Regions from separate parts of the Kurthia sp. Dielmo genome, predicted to be linked through region 2. Evidence: predicted binding sites of a transcription regulator. Region 2 holds the regulator's gene; the other holds the start of a gene.
The links. The regulator Rex, encoded in region 2, represses fermentation and respiration genes when NADH is low (regulators of the CRP and FNR family bind a similar motif). The targets are predictions, from matches to a motif close to TTGTGAAATATTTCACAA.
Positions count from the first base shown of each region.

Region 1: KTHG_RS06245 (cytochrome ubiquinol oxidase subunit I) is a predicted target of Rex. The motif match lies at 3,242-3,259, and genes of this name have one in related genera.

Region 1 is NZ_HE578957.1:269,300-275,491, reverse strand. Features, by position in the region: gene KTHG_RS06260 (alanine/glycine:cation symporter family protein) at 1-1,116, opposite strand, end outside; gene KTHG_RS06255 (hypothetical protein) at 1,238-1,480, opposite strand; gene KTHG_RS06250 (NAD(P)H-hydrate dehydratase) at 1,566-3,101, shown strand; gene KTHG_RS06245 (cytochrome ubiquinol oxidase subunit I) at 3,375-4,778, shown strand; gene cydB (cytochrome d ubiquinol oxidase subunit II) at 4,778-5,782, shown strand; gene cydD (thiol reductant ABC exporter subunit CydD) at 5,798-6,192, shown strand, end outside.
Region 2 is NZ_HE578967.1:1,128-7,319, reverse strand. Features, by position in the region: gene tatC (twin-arginine translocase subunit TatC) at 1-722, opposite strand, end outside; gene KTHG_RS19945 (twin-arginine translocase TatA/TatE family subunit) at 739-930, opposite strand; gene KTHG_RS19940 (redox-sensing transcriptional repressor Rex) at 1,013-1,648, opposite strand; gene KTHG_RS19935 (ABC-F family ATP-binding cassette domain-containing protein) at 1,742-3,685, shown strand; gene KTHG_RS19930 (hypothetical protein) at 3,887-4,144, shown strand; gene tsaD (tRNA (adenosine(37)-N6)-threonylcarbamoyltransferase complex transferase subunit TsaD) at 4,337-5,359, opposite strand; gene rimI (ribosomal protein S18-alanine N-acetyltransferase) at 5,359-5,799, opposite strand; gene tsaB (tRNA (adenosine(37)-N6)-threonylcarbamoyltransferase complex dimerization subunit type 1 TsaB) at 5,810-6,192, opposite strand, start outside.

The DNA.
Region 1 (6,192 bases), on a different contig from region 2:
TTCACCGTAGTAATAGTTGCCGATAACAGAACTAAAGGCAAACATAAAGATTGCCACCGTTAAGAAAATACCGGCCCAGTCGCCAAGTTGTACAACAAGCGATTCCTGTGTAATGTCAACACGTGAATTTTGGCCATCAACATTTTGGTAAACACCACTTAATAAAACGATTGCGGCAGTCGCGGTACAAACGAGCATCGTATCTACGAAAACGCCTAATGTTTGAATAAGTCCTTGTTTAACGGGGTGAGAAACATTGGCTGTTGCCGCGGCATTTGGCGCAGAACCAAGACCTGCTTCATTTGAGAATAACCCGCGTTTAAAGCCTTGCATAATGGCTGCACCGACGGCACCACCAGCACCGGCTTCAAAGGTAAAGGCTTTCTCAAAGATTAACGCAAAAACGCTAGGAAGTGATGTGAAGTTTAAAATAATAATAACAATCGCAATGCCGATATAAGCAATCGCCATCACTGGTACAAGCCATTGTGTGACTTGAACGATGCGTTGTACGCCACCGAAAATAATCATCGCTGTTAAACTAACAACGACAATCCCAACCCAGACTTTGTCAAAGCCAAAACTGTTGCCCATGGAAGCGGCGATAGTATTCGTTTGAACGGCATTAAATACAAAGCCATAGCAAAGCGTAATGGCAATCGCAAAGGCAATCCCCATCCAGCGCTTGTTGAGGCCACGTTCCATATAGTACGCAGGGCCCCCACGGAAGTCATTGCCATCGCGAATTTTATAAAGCTGTGCGAGTGTACTTTCGACGAATGAAGAAGCAGCGGCAATTAATGCCATTACCCACATCCAAAACACAGCCCCCGGTCCACCTAATGCAATCGCGGTTGCGACACCGGCAATATTACCAGTACCAATACGTGATGCGGCGGAAATCGTAAAGGCTTGGAAGGAAGAAACCCCTTTTTTGCCTTTACCATCAATCGTAGCTTTGTCCGTTAACACACGGAACATTTCAGGGAATAATGTGAACTGCATCCCGCGTCCACGAACGGTGAAGAAAATACCAACGATTAAAATAATCGCAATAATGACGTAAGAATAAAGATAATCGTTGACTGTAAGAATAAAATTGTCTAACCAATCCACTTTTTAATCAGTCCTTTCCATAGGACAGTATACCCCTAAACGAATTTAAAAAACGTTGATTATTTATTTGCAATAGTAAAATAATTTTTCACTATAAAAAAAGACCGTTGATAACGGCCTCTTACGAATGCTTTTTTAATTGTTCAAGCGCTTTATCAACAGCGGTTGTATCCGTTGCTTGTAAGCCTTGTAGGCGCCTTTGCTGGAATTCATTAAACAGCTCGGGGTCGTCCTTTAATGCTGCTTCGTAAATCGTTACTGTGGTCTCTTTTTGTTCGTGCAATAATTGTTGTACTTTTTCTAGTTCTCTTGTGACTGTCTCTTTTGTACGGGGTGGCGCAAAGTCTTTCATACTATGTTTCATTAAAATATTCTCCTTTTGATATAGCTATTGGTACTTGTTATATACTAGAACGAAGATGATTGTCAATTTTAAAGGGGGATTTTTCATGTATGCATTAACAACAGCACAAATGCAGGCGCTTGAGCGCTATACGATTGAGACGATTGGTATCGATGGCGGCACATTAATGGAAATTGCCGGCAATGCCGTCGTGATGGCCCTGCGCGAGCATGAGTTACTTACGCATGAGCGCATTGCGATCGTGTGCGGTACCGGTAATAACGGCGGCGACGGTTTTGTCATCGCTAGGCGTCTCATTGATTTAGGCTATGATGTCCGGATTGGACTAGCTGTCGAGGAACAGCAATTACGTGGCGATGCCAAAACACAGTATCATATTTTAAAACGCCGTGGTATTCCGGTGACATTACTAATAGAAGAAGTGCAAACAACAGCTTGGTTGGCCTCTTGTGCCGTGCTAATCGATTGTTTACTAGGTACGGGTGCGAGCGGGGCATTGCGTGGGCATATGACATGGTTAATTCCGCTAATAAATGCGCTCGAAAAAATGGTTGTGGCGATTGATTTACCATCAGGTTTACATGCTAATAGTGGGGAAGTTGTCGATGCGGCGATTGAAGCGGATTATACGCTGACGCTAGCACAACCGAAAATTGGTTGCTATTTACAACAAGCTTCGCATTATATAGGCGAGCTTATAGTGGTCGATATTTCAGTGCCCGAAACCCTTGTGGACACACTTCACATGACGGCACCAACAATTGTTACGCCCGCGCTCGTCAAAGCGGCGTTACCGGCACGCCCGTTAGATGGTCATAAGGGGACATTTGGTCATGGTGCAGTGATTGGTGGCTCGCAGCATTATGTTGGCGCACCGCTCTATAGTGCCAAGGCGGCGTTTCATAGTGGCATTGGGCTTATTTCGCTTATTGTACCCGAAGGATTAATGCCAAGCATGATGTTACAAGCGCCGGAAGTATTATTAAAGAGCGCAGCGTCAGAAGATGGGTATATGACAAAAGAAGGCGTTGCGCTACATGATTTTACAAAAATACGCGCGGTAGCGTTTGGACCAGGGTTAGGGCGTGCAGCGCAGCTTCAAGAAGTTGCAGCATGGCTGTTGGCGCTTGAAGGACCGGAGACGATTATCGTTGATGCGGACGGTCTCTATATGATGAAACCGTTGTTACAACATGTTCGTGCGACGGGCAAATGTGTTATCTTGACGCCGCACCCAGGAGAAATGGCCATGTTATGCGATACGACCATTGCAGAGATTGAACAACATCGATTTTCGTATGCGCGCGATTTAGCACAGAAATTCGGGGTATATGTGTTATTAAAAGGGCATCGTTCGATTGTAGCGACGCCAGACGGAGCACAGTGGCTCATTCCAATTGGCAGCAGTGCTCTTGGAAAAGGAGGGAGTGGCGACGTTTTAACCGGCTTGATTTTATCATTCGTGACACAGCGCGTGCCGGCGGAGCAAGCGTTGTATACCGCGGCATATTTACAGGCAGAGACCGCGGAAAAACTTGCCGCACAGCATAGTCATTACAGCGTAACACCTGAAATGGTTGTGACACATTTAGGACAGCGAATTGCGTGTTTTGTGAAGTGAATTTGTCTAAGTTGAAACAGCAGTGTGACAGACTTTTGACGTCAGGCATTATTTTTTACCTTTAAAGTTAACGTAACCAATGATAACTAGTTTTTAGATTATAAATACCTATAAAACAGGTAGAAAAATGAATATAAAACTTTCCAAAAGTTTCACAATTTGAACACGTAATCGTGAAACTTTTTTTGAATTATAGGCTATTTTTCTTAAAATTGCGTAGTATACTGTAACTGTAAAAATAAATGACAAGCTTCAAAAAAAGGAGGATGCACAATGGATGTTTTAGAGTTGGCTCGTGTGCAATATGCACTGACAACGATTTTTCACTTCTTCTTCGTTCCGCTTTCGATTGGGACTATTTTTATCGTCGCGATCTTCGAAACGATGTATTTATTTAAGAAAAAAGCAGAATACTTACGGATGGCAAAATTCTGGGGTAAGATTTTTTTACTATCCTTTGCGATAGGGGTTGTAACAGGGATTTTACAAGAATTCCAATTCGGCATGAACTGGTCTGAATATTCGCGCTTTATGGGTGACGTATTCGGCGCACCATTAGCAGTAGAAGCACTTTTAGCATTCTTTATGGAATCTACATTTATCGGTATTTGGATGTTTGGACGCGGCAAATTACCCGATTGGGTCATAACCGTTTCTGCATGGCTCGTTAGTATTGGGACATTACTATCGGCGCTTTGGATTTTAGCAGCTAACTCATTTATGCAAGAACCTGTAGGCTTTGAAATTCAAGACGGCAAAGCCGTATTAACCGATTTTATGGCGCTGTTAACAAATCCACAGCTTCAAGTAGAATTTCCACATACGGTATTTGGCGCATTAGCAACTGGCGCATTCGTTATTGGTGGGATTAGTGCCTATAACTTGTTAAAGAAAAAAGACGTCGAGTTTTTCAAAACATCATTTAACATCTCAATGATTGTTGCGGCAATCGCGTCACTTGCGATTGCATTTTCTGGACACGCACAAGCAAAACATTTAATGGACTCACAACCAATGAAAATGGCCGCTTCTGAAGCGCTTTGGGATGACTCAGAGGACCCGGCAGCATGGACAATTTTAGCCATCGGTGACCAACAAGAGGAAAAAAATACGTGGAATATCGACTTACCATTCGCATTAAGTTATTTAGCATATGGTGAATTCAGTGGCTCTGTTGAAGGGATGAAAACACTGCAAGCGAAATACGAAGAAAAATATGGTGAAGGTGTAGACTACATTCCACCTGTATGGCCTGTATTTTGGAGTTTCCGTATTATGGCAGGCTTCGGTGGTGTCATGCTCGTATTATCAATACTTGGTTTATGGTTCGGTAATCGTCGAAAAGGTATTTTGGCAACACCAACATGGTTCCTGCGAACAATGATGTTTGCGATGGCAGCACCATTTATTGCGAATACAGCAGGTTGGATTATGACGGAAATTGGTCGCCAACCTTGGACGGTGTTTGGCTACTATACAACGGCGCAATCGGTGTCACCAAACGTTTCAATGGGACAATTATTATTCTCAACGATTTCATTTAGTACCGCCTATGTTATTTTAGCGATTATTATGATTTACATGGTTGCACGCGTCGCAAAACAAGGACCGTCAATTATCGATACAGCACCAAAGCAAGAAAATGTTGATTTAATGGATAAGGAGGCGTTTAAATAATGGATTTAACTGTATTTTGGTTTATCTTAATCGCCGTATTATTTACTGGATTTTTCTTCTTAGAAGGTTTTGACTTTGGCGTCGGCATGTCAACGCGCCTAATTGCCAAAAATAAAAATGAACGCAATCAATTAATGTCAACAATTGGACCGTTCTGGGATGCCAATGAAGTTTGGCTCATTACAGCAGGTGGGGCGTTATTTGCAGCATTCCCTAGCTGGTATGCCACAATGTTTTCAGGTTACTACACCTTATTTGTTATTTTCTTACTCGTATTAATCGCACGTGGTGTCGCGATTGAATATAGTCACCACACACATACAGATAAATATATTAACTATTGGCACTGGCTTATTTTTGGTAGTAGTGCACTCGCACCGTTTTTACTAGGGATGTTATTTACGAGTCTTGTGCAAGGAATGCCAATCGATAAAGATATGCATTTATTCGGCACATTTACAGATTACGTGAACGTTTATTCTGTCGTTGGTGGTGTAGCGGTTATGCTCTTATCGCTCGTTCACGGATTAACGTTTATCGGCATTCGTACAGAAGGCGTTGTACGTGAGCGCGCACGCCAAATGTTAAGCAAGCTCTTTATCGTGTTATTAGCAGGCGAGGTTGTCTTCGCTGTCTTAACGTACACGAGCACGGACTTCTTTACAGTACGACCGGTTGCTACACCAGTATTTTTAGCGATTACAGTAGCATGTACATTACTTGCCTGGGCATTTGCGACAAAGAAAAAGGAAAGCATTGCTTTTACGATGACGGGTCTTGCTTTTGCCTCGGTTGTCATCATGTTATTCGTTGGGTTGTTCCCACGCGTCATGATTAGCTCGATTGACCCCGCATTTAATTTAACGATTGATAATGCGTCATCAGGCGATTACACCTTATCTGTTATGACAAAAATTTCAGTCGTCTTATTACCATTCGTTTTAGGGTATCAAATTTGGAGTTACTATATTTTCCGTAAACGGATTCACCCAACAAAGAAATAGGAGATGGAGAACATGATCGATCGAGCGCTATTTACATTACCACGCATTAAAGGGGTATTTGTATGCTTAGGGGTACTAGCCCTGTTGCAGGGCACGATGACCATCCTACAAGCCATTTATTTAGCGACAGCGATTACGCATGTTTTCCACAACGAGCCGCTGTCTGAACAGTGGCTTCTTTTATTGTTATTTGCGGCGTGTTTTATTGGCAAACAAGTCATTGTTGCCTTACGTGAACGCTTTATTACGGCCTATGCGAAAAAAATCGGTCACCATTTACGCGACGATTTATTGCATCATATTTTTGATGTAGGATCGCAGCGTACTGCAACCGGACAAACGGTGACATTAGCCGTTGAAGGGATTCGCAATGTTGAAACGTATATTAAGCTCTTTTTACCGAAGCTGAT
Region 2 (6,192 bases):
TCTGAACGCAAATATTGACGATACCCAAGTCGTGCAATCCATATACTAATCTCATATAAAATGCACAGTGGAATCGTAATCATTAAATGTGATACCACTTCTGGTGGTGCAATAATCGCGGCAATGACCAGTAATGAGAAATACGCATATTTCCTCACACTCGCCATCCACATCGGTGTTACAAGTCCAATGCGCGCAACAAAGTGCATAATGACGGGTAGCTGGAATACAAAGCCAAACGGAATGGTAATCTTAAATAAAAACTGAAAATATTCATTGATGCCAATCGTTTGCTCCACATTCATATCCTGTGACCATTCCATCATGAATTTCATAATATACGGAAATAAAATCAGATAGGAAAATGCAACGCCAACGATAAACAGTACGATCACATATGGAATATAGCGCAGTGTCGCCTTTTGTTCATGCGCATACAACCCCGGACTTACATATGCCCACAACTGATACATAATAACTGGCATCGTCAACACAAGTGCAATGACAAAATCCGCCTGAAAGAAAATCTTTAGCGGATCCGTGACATTAAAGGCATGTAACTGCAAAGACTTTGCATGCTCACTATACTGTAAGTAATGAATAAGTGGCTTCGCAATAAAAAGGCCTATAATCACATTGATGACAAAGAAAACGGTTACTGTAATTAACCGTTTTCGAAGTTCATTTATATGCTGTTCAAGCGTTAGTTCATTATCTTCCATTGCAATAACTCCCTAACTATTTATGTTCAACTTTATTTTTCTCTTTTGTCTTATCATCATCGTCATCCACTAAACCTTTAGTGGCATTCTTGAATTCACGGAGCGTGGAGCCCATCGCTTTTCCAAGCTCAGGCAGCTTCTTCGGACCAAAAATAAGTAGAGCAACGACAGCGATGATTACAATGCTGCCAAAACTAACTCCTCCCATTACAGGCACCTCCTCATTAAGATGCCTATATTGTAACGCAATCATTCTCAATTAGCTATAGCATTCTCAATAGACTATTGACTCATTTTCCTACATTACGCATAAAGTAGCTCAGCGTCTGTAATTCAATTGATAAATCGATTGTATGTACACGGAATGTATCCGGTACTTGTAGGCGCACAGGCGTGAAATTAAGAACACCCTTCACATCCATCGCAACAAGGCGGTCTGTCATCATTTGAGCAGAGCGTGCTGGTACTGTTAAAATCGGTAGCTCAGCATGAAACTCTTCAAATTTTTCTTCCATAACATCTGGATGAAAAACGGGTACACCATTGACTAATTTCCCATCAAGTGGATAGTTCGTATCGAAGGCAACAACGATTTTCATATTCTGATTTTTTTGGAAGTTATATTTCAGTAGCGCATGCCCCAGATTACCAATCCCGATAACAGCGACATTCATGCGCTCATTATCATCTAATACATCTCTAAAGAAAACGAGTAATTTTTGTACATCATAGCCATAGCCTTTACGACCAAGTGCGCCGAAATGTGAAAAATCTCGTCGAATCGTAGCAGAATCTATTTGCATCGCCTCACTTAACTCTTTTGAAGAAATGCGTTCTATTCCTGCTTCCGAAAAATTTTGAATGAAACGATAATAGAGAGGTAATCTTTTCGTCGTAGCCTGCGGAATTTTATAATTTTCTTTCAAAGCGGTTGTCCCCTCCTGGATTAACTTTAACTTCTTAACATTGCACCACTGCCCACATTTCGATAAACTAAAATGAGAACTGAGGTGTACTTCATGATTGTATTACAAGTCAATCAATTATATAAATCTTATATTGCAGATGAAATTTTAAGTGGCGTGAAGCTCGAAGTACAGCATCGAGACCGCGTCGCACTTGTTGGCCGTAATGGTGCCGGCAAATCCACATTATTAAAAATTATCGCGGGGCAACTTTCGTATGACTCCGGCGATATTATTATGCCAAAAGATATCCATCTTGGCTATCTCGATCAACATGCGGGTCTTGATTCAGACCTAAGTGTATGGGATGAAATGATGACGATATTCGAGCCCCTAAAAGCGCTTGAAACAACGATGCGCTCACTCGAACAGCGTATGGCAGACCCAGACATTTATAACGATGCTGAACAATATGCCAAAATTATGGCTGATTATGATCAGCTTCAACATGACTTCAAAGCACGTGGCGGCTATCAATACGAAGCCGATACACGTGGGGTTCTTCACGGGATGCAGTTCCCTCGAGAAATGTTTGACCAGCCAATTAATTCATTATCCGGCGGTCAGCGTACACGACTTGCCCTAGCGAAGCTACTACTTAGCAAGCCTGAGCTCCTTATTCTCGATGAACCGACCAACCACTTAGACATTGAAACACTAAGCTGGCTAGAGAATTATTTGAAGAACTACGATGGAGCCATCCTTATCGTATCACATGACCGTTACTTCTTGGACCAAGTTGTGTCGATTGTCTATGAAGTTTCTCGTCATCATGTCTCAAAATTCTCTGGGAACTATTCGGACTATCTAGACCAAAAAGCGAAAAACTATGAATTAGACGTTAAACGCTATGAAAAAGAACAATCGGAGAAGGCGAAACTTGAGCAATTTGTTGAAAAAAATATTGCTCGTGCATCCTCTACAAAAATGGCGCAAAGCCGTCGTAAAATGTTAGAGCGACGTGAATGGATGGATTCTCCGCTTGGCGATGAAAAGTCAGCCACGCTGACATTTGAAATCGAGCGTCAAAGTGGCAATGATGTATTATCGGTGGATAACCTCGCAATTGGCTATGATGACAAATTAATTTCAGAGAATATTCAGCTACGTGAATACCGCGAAGACCGTATCGCTCTTGTCGGCCCAAATGGTGTCGGTAAATCTACACTATTGAAAACGATTGTAGGCGACCAACCAAAACTTGCTGGTGAAGTACGCTTTGGTACGAATGTTCAAATTGGCTACTACGACCAAGAGCTTGCAAAATTAACGAGCAATCGTACGGTCATTAAAGAAATTTGGGATGAATGGCCATTAATGAACGAAAAAGATGTACGTTCTGTACTCGGCCGTTTCCTATTTTCAGGCGACGACGTTGAAAAAATTGTGAGTGACTTGTCTGGTGGCGAAAAAGCGCGTCTAGCACTTGCCAAATTGATGCTTGAGAAAAATAACTTCCTCGTACTCGATGAGCCAACCAACCACTTAGATTTAGATAGTAAAGAAGTACTTGAAAATGCGTTGATCGATTACCAAGGCACACTGCTTTTCGTTTCACATGACCGTTACTTTATTAATCGTATCGCCACAAAAGTTGTTGAACTCTCACATGATGGGACATTCGAATATTTAGGTGACTATGATTATTATGTTGAGAAAAAACTGGAGCTCGAAGAAATTGCGCTTGAAAAAGCAGCTGAAGAGCAGGCAAAACACCCTACGCCAGTAAAAGAGAAAAAAGCGACAAACACATCAATTGATAAAGAAGCCAAGAAAAAAGAACGCAGCCTTCGTCGTAAAATCGAGACGTTAGAAGTTGATATGGCAACGTTTGATGCACAAATTGTTGAATATGAGCAGCAGCTTTGTGACCCAGATGTCTATTCAGATCATGAAAAAACGCTGACCATTCAATCGGCATTAGATGATGCCAAAGAACAAAAGGATACGCTTGAAATGGAATGGCTTGAATTAAACGAAGAGCTTGAAGCACTTTAATCCTTTAAAGAGAGGCTTGGACAAAACACGTCATTTTCCTTTTTTAGCGTTCGCAATGAAAAACCGGAACCGCGCTACAGCACGATTCCGGTTTTTCTTATGCTCATATAAACGGTTGTTTTTATACGTATGTCCCAGCCTCTTCTTTTTTATGGCAACCTCCTAATATAAATTTCGCTCTTATAAAAAAGGAGGCGTCCTATGAATAAAAATTGGTTAATGTCGTTGTTAGTCATTGTATTCATTTATCAACTTGGCTTTTTTGCGGTTCATTTACCATCATTTTTACACTATTTGTATTGGGGTTCTGCAAGTATTTTTGGTCTTGTCATAGGGTTCTACAGTTTAAAGAATTTCTATAAAAAGCTACCGGTTGCTTTACTCGGGACACTAACATTTTTAATAGGTGGCTTCACATCTTCCCTTCTTCTCTTAGAATTGGCTACATTAAACATGTAAGATGCAGGATTTTTCTGCATCTTTTTTAGTTATCCACAGGCTAGTTGATTCCTATTTTTCATTATACATATTTATGCAATTTATCCAAATCGCGTCATAACGCGATTTATAGCATTAAAAAACAGCCCAACAAGTAAATTGTCAGACTGTTTCAAAAAGTTATCCACATGTGCATAACTTTATTTTCCTTTTTTAATCATTCCAAGAACGTAATTCCATGCCTGGGCGACCATTTAAATCCCAACCGCTACGTTTGCCGGCTTTAAACATTTCTGTTCCTGCTGCTGCAATCATTGCGGCATTATCTGTACATAATTTAAGTGGTGGTACGAAGAACGGAATGCCCTCTTCATTGAAGATTTTCTCCAGTTCCGTACGTAAGCCTTTATTGGCTGATACGCCACCTGCTGCGATAACTTGCTTCACATTAAATTCACGTGCCGCACGCAATGTTTTCGTTGATAGCACTTCTACAACACTATCTTGGAAACCTTTTGCGATATGGTATGGATTAATATCGCCACCGCGTTGTTTTGCGTTGTGTTGATAGTTAATAACGGCTGATTTTAAGCCACTAAAGCTGAAATCATACGAATTAGGCTCCAACCATACACGTGGAAACTCGATAGCTTCGTCACTTTCATGTGCCATTTGGTCAATACGTGGACCACCTGGGTACGGGATGTCTAGCACGCGCGCTACTTTATCGTATGCTTCACCTGCTGCATCATCACGTGTTTCACCAATTACTTCAAATGAGCCATGCTCTTTCATTAAAACAAGTTCTGTATGCCCACCTGATACGACTAATGCAAGTAATGGAAACTCCATTGGTTGCATTAAGTTATTCGCATAAATATGCCCTGCAATATGATGTGTGCCGACAATCGGTAAATTATGTGCAAAAGCAAAAGCCTTCGCAGCATTAATACCGATTAAGAGCGCACCAACAAGCCCAGGACCTTCTGTAATACAAACTGCATCTAAATCCTTAGGCTCCATATTCGCTTGCTTTAACGCTTCCTCAAGAACGATTGTGACATTCTCTACATGATGACGTGATGCAATTTCTGGCACAACGCCGCCAAAACGTTTATGACTTTCAATTTGTGATGCCACGACGTTTGAAATGATTTCAGTCCCATTTTTCACGATAGACGCGGCCGTTTCATCACAGCTACTTTCAATACCTAATATATAAAGATCTTTTTCCATTATAAATTCACCCACATGACAAGAGCATCCTCTTGATTATCTGTATAGTATCCTTTACGAATACCACCTGCCTGGAATCCTAGTTTGCGATAAAGATTTTGTGCTACGTCATTTGTTACGCGCACCTCAAGGCTCATAACCACGCAGCCCTGCTCTTTTGCGATGCGCATGGCTTCGCGCATCAATTGCTCCCCAATTCCTTTGCCGCGACCTGCTGGCATAACGGCAACATTTGTAATCTGACTTTCATCAAGCACAATCCACATACCGCAAAAACCGATAATTTCATCGTCTTCAAGTGCGACTACATAGGTTGCTTGTGTATTTTTCGTCATTTCCATTTCAAATGACTCTAATGTCCATGGCGCTGGGAATACAGCTTCTTCAATATGGTGAACAGCTGCTGCATCCGCAAGCGTCATTAAACGATAGGTTACCACATTTGTTCACCTACTTATTTTTTTGTTCTTTAATCCAATTCGCCTCAGCTTCTGCTAAACGGCGATATTGTGGCACAAAATTATGCACCGCATCCCCTGTTAATTGAGGCATTTTTTCTGCTAAATAAATTAGTTGTGCAGCATCTGGTAAATCAATTGTATAGGGCGCACGAACTGCACGCTCGCCTAATGTTTCGACAATTACATCCCAGAAAGTATCCACATCATGCCCTACGAATAATACAGGTGCATTCAGTGAATCTAATTTTTCTATTAAGTCTGCGATGCTATAGTGATGGTCCTCAACAACATTTTCAAAGCCATTTACTGCATCAAAAGCACCCGCGTATACATTTTGACGGCGTGCATCAATTAACGTACAAACAATGCCAT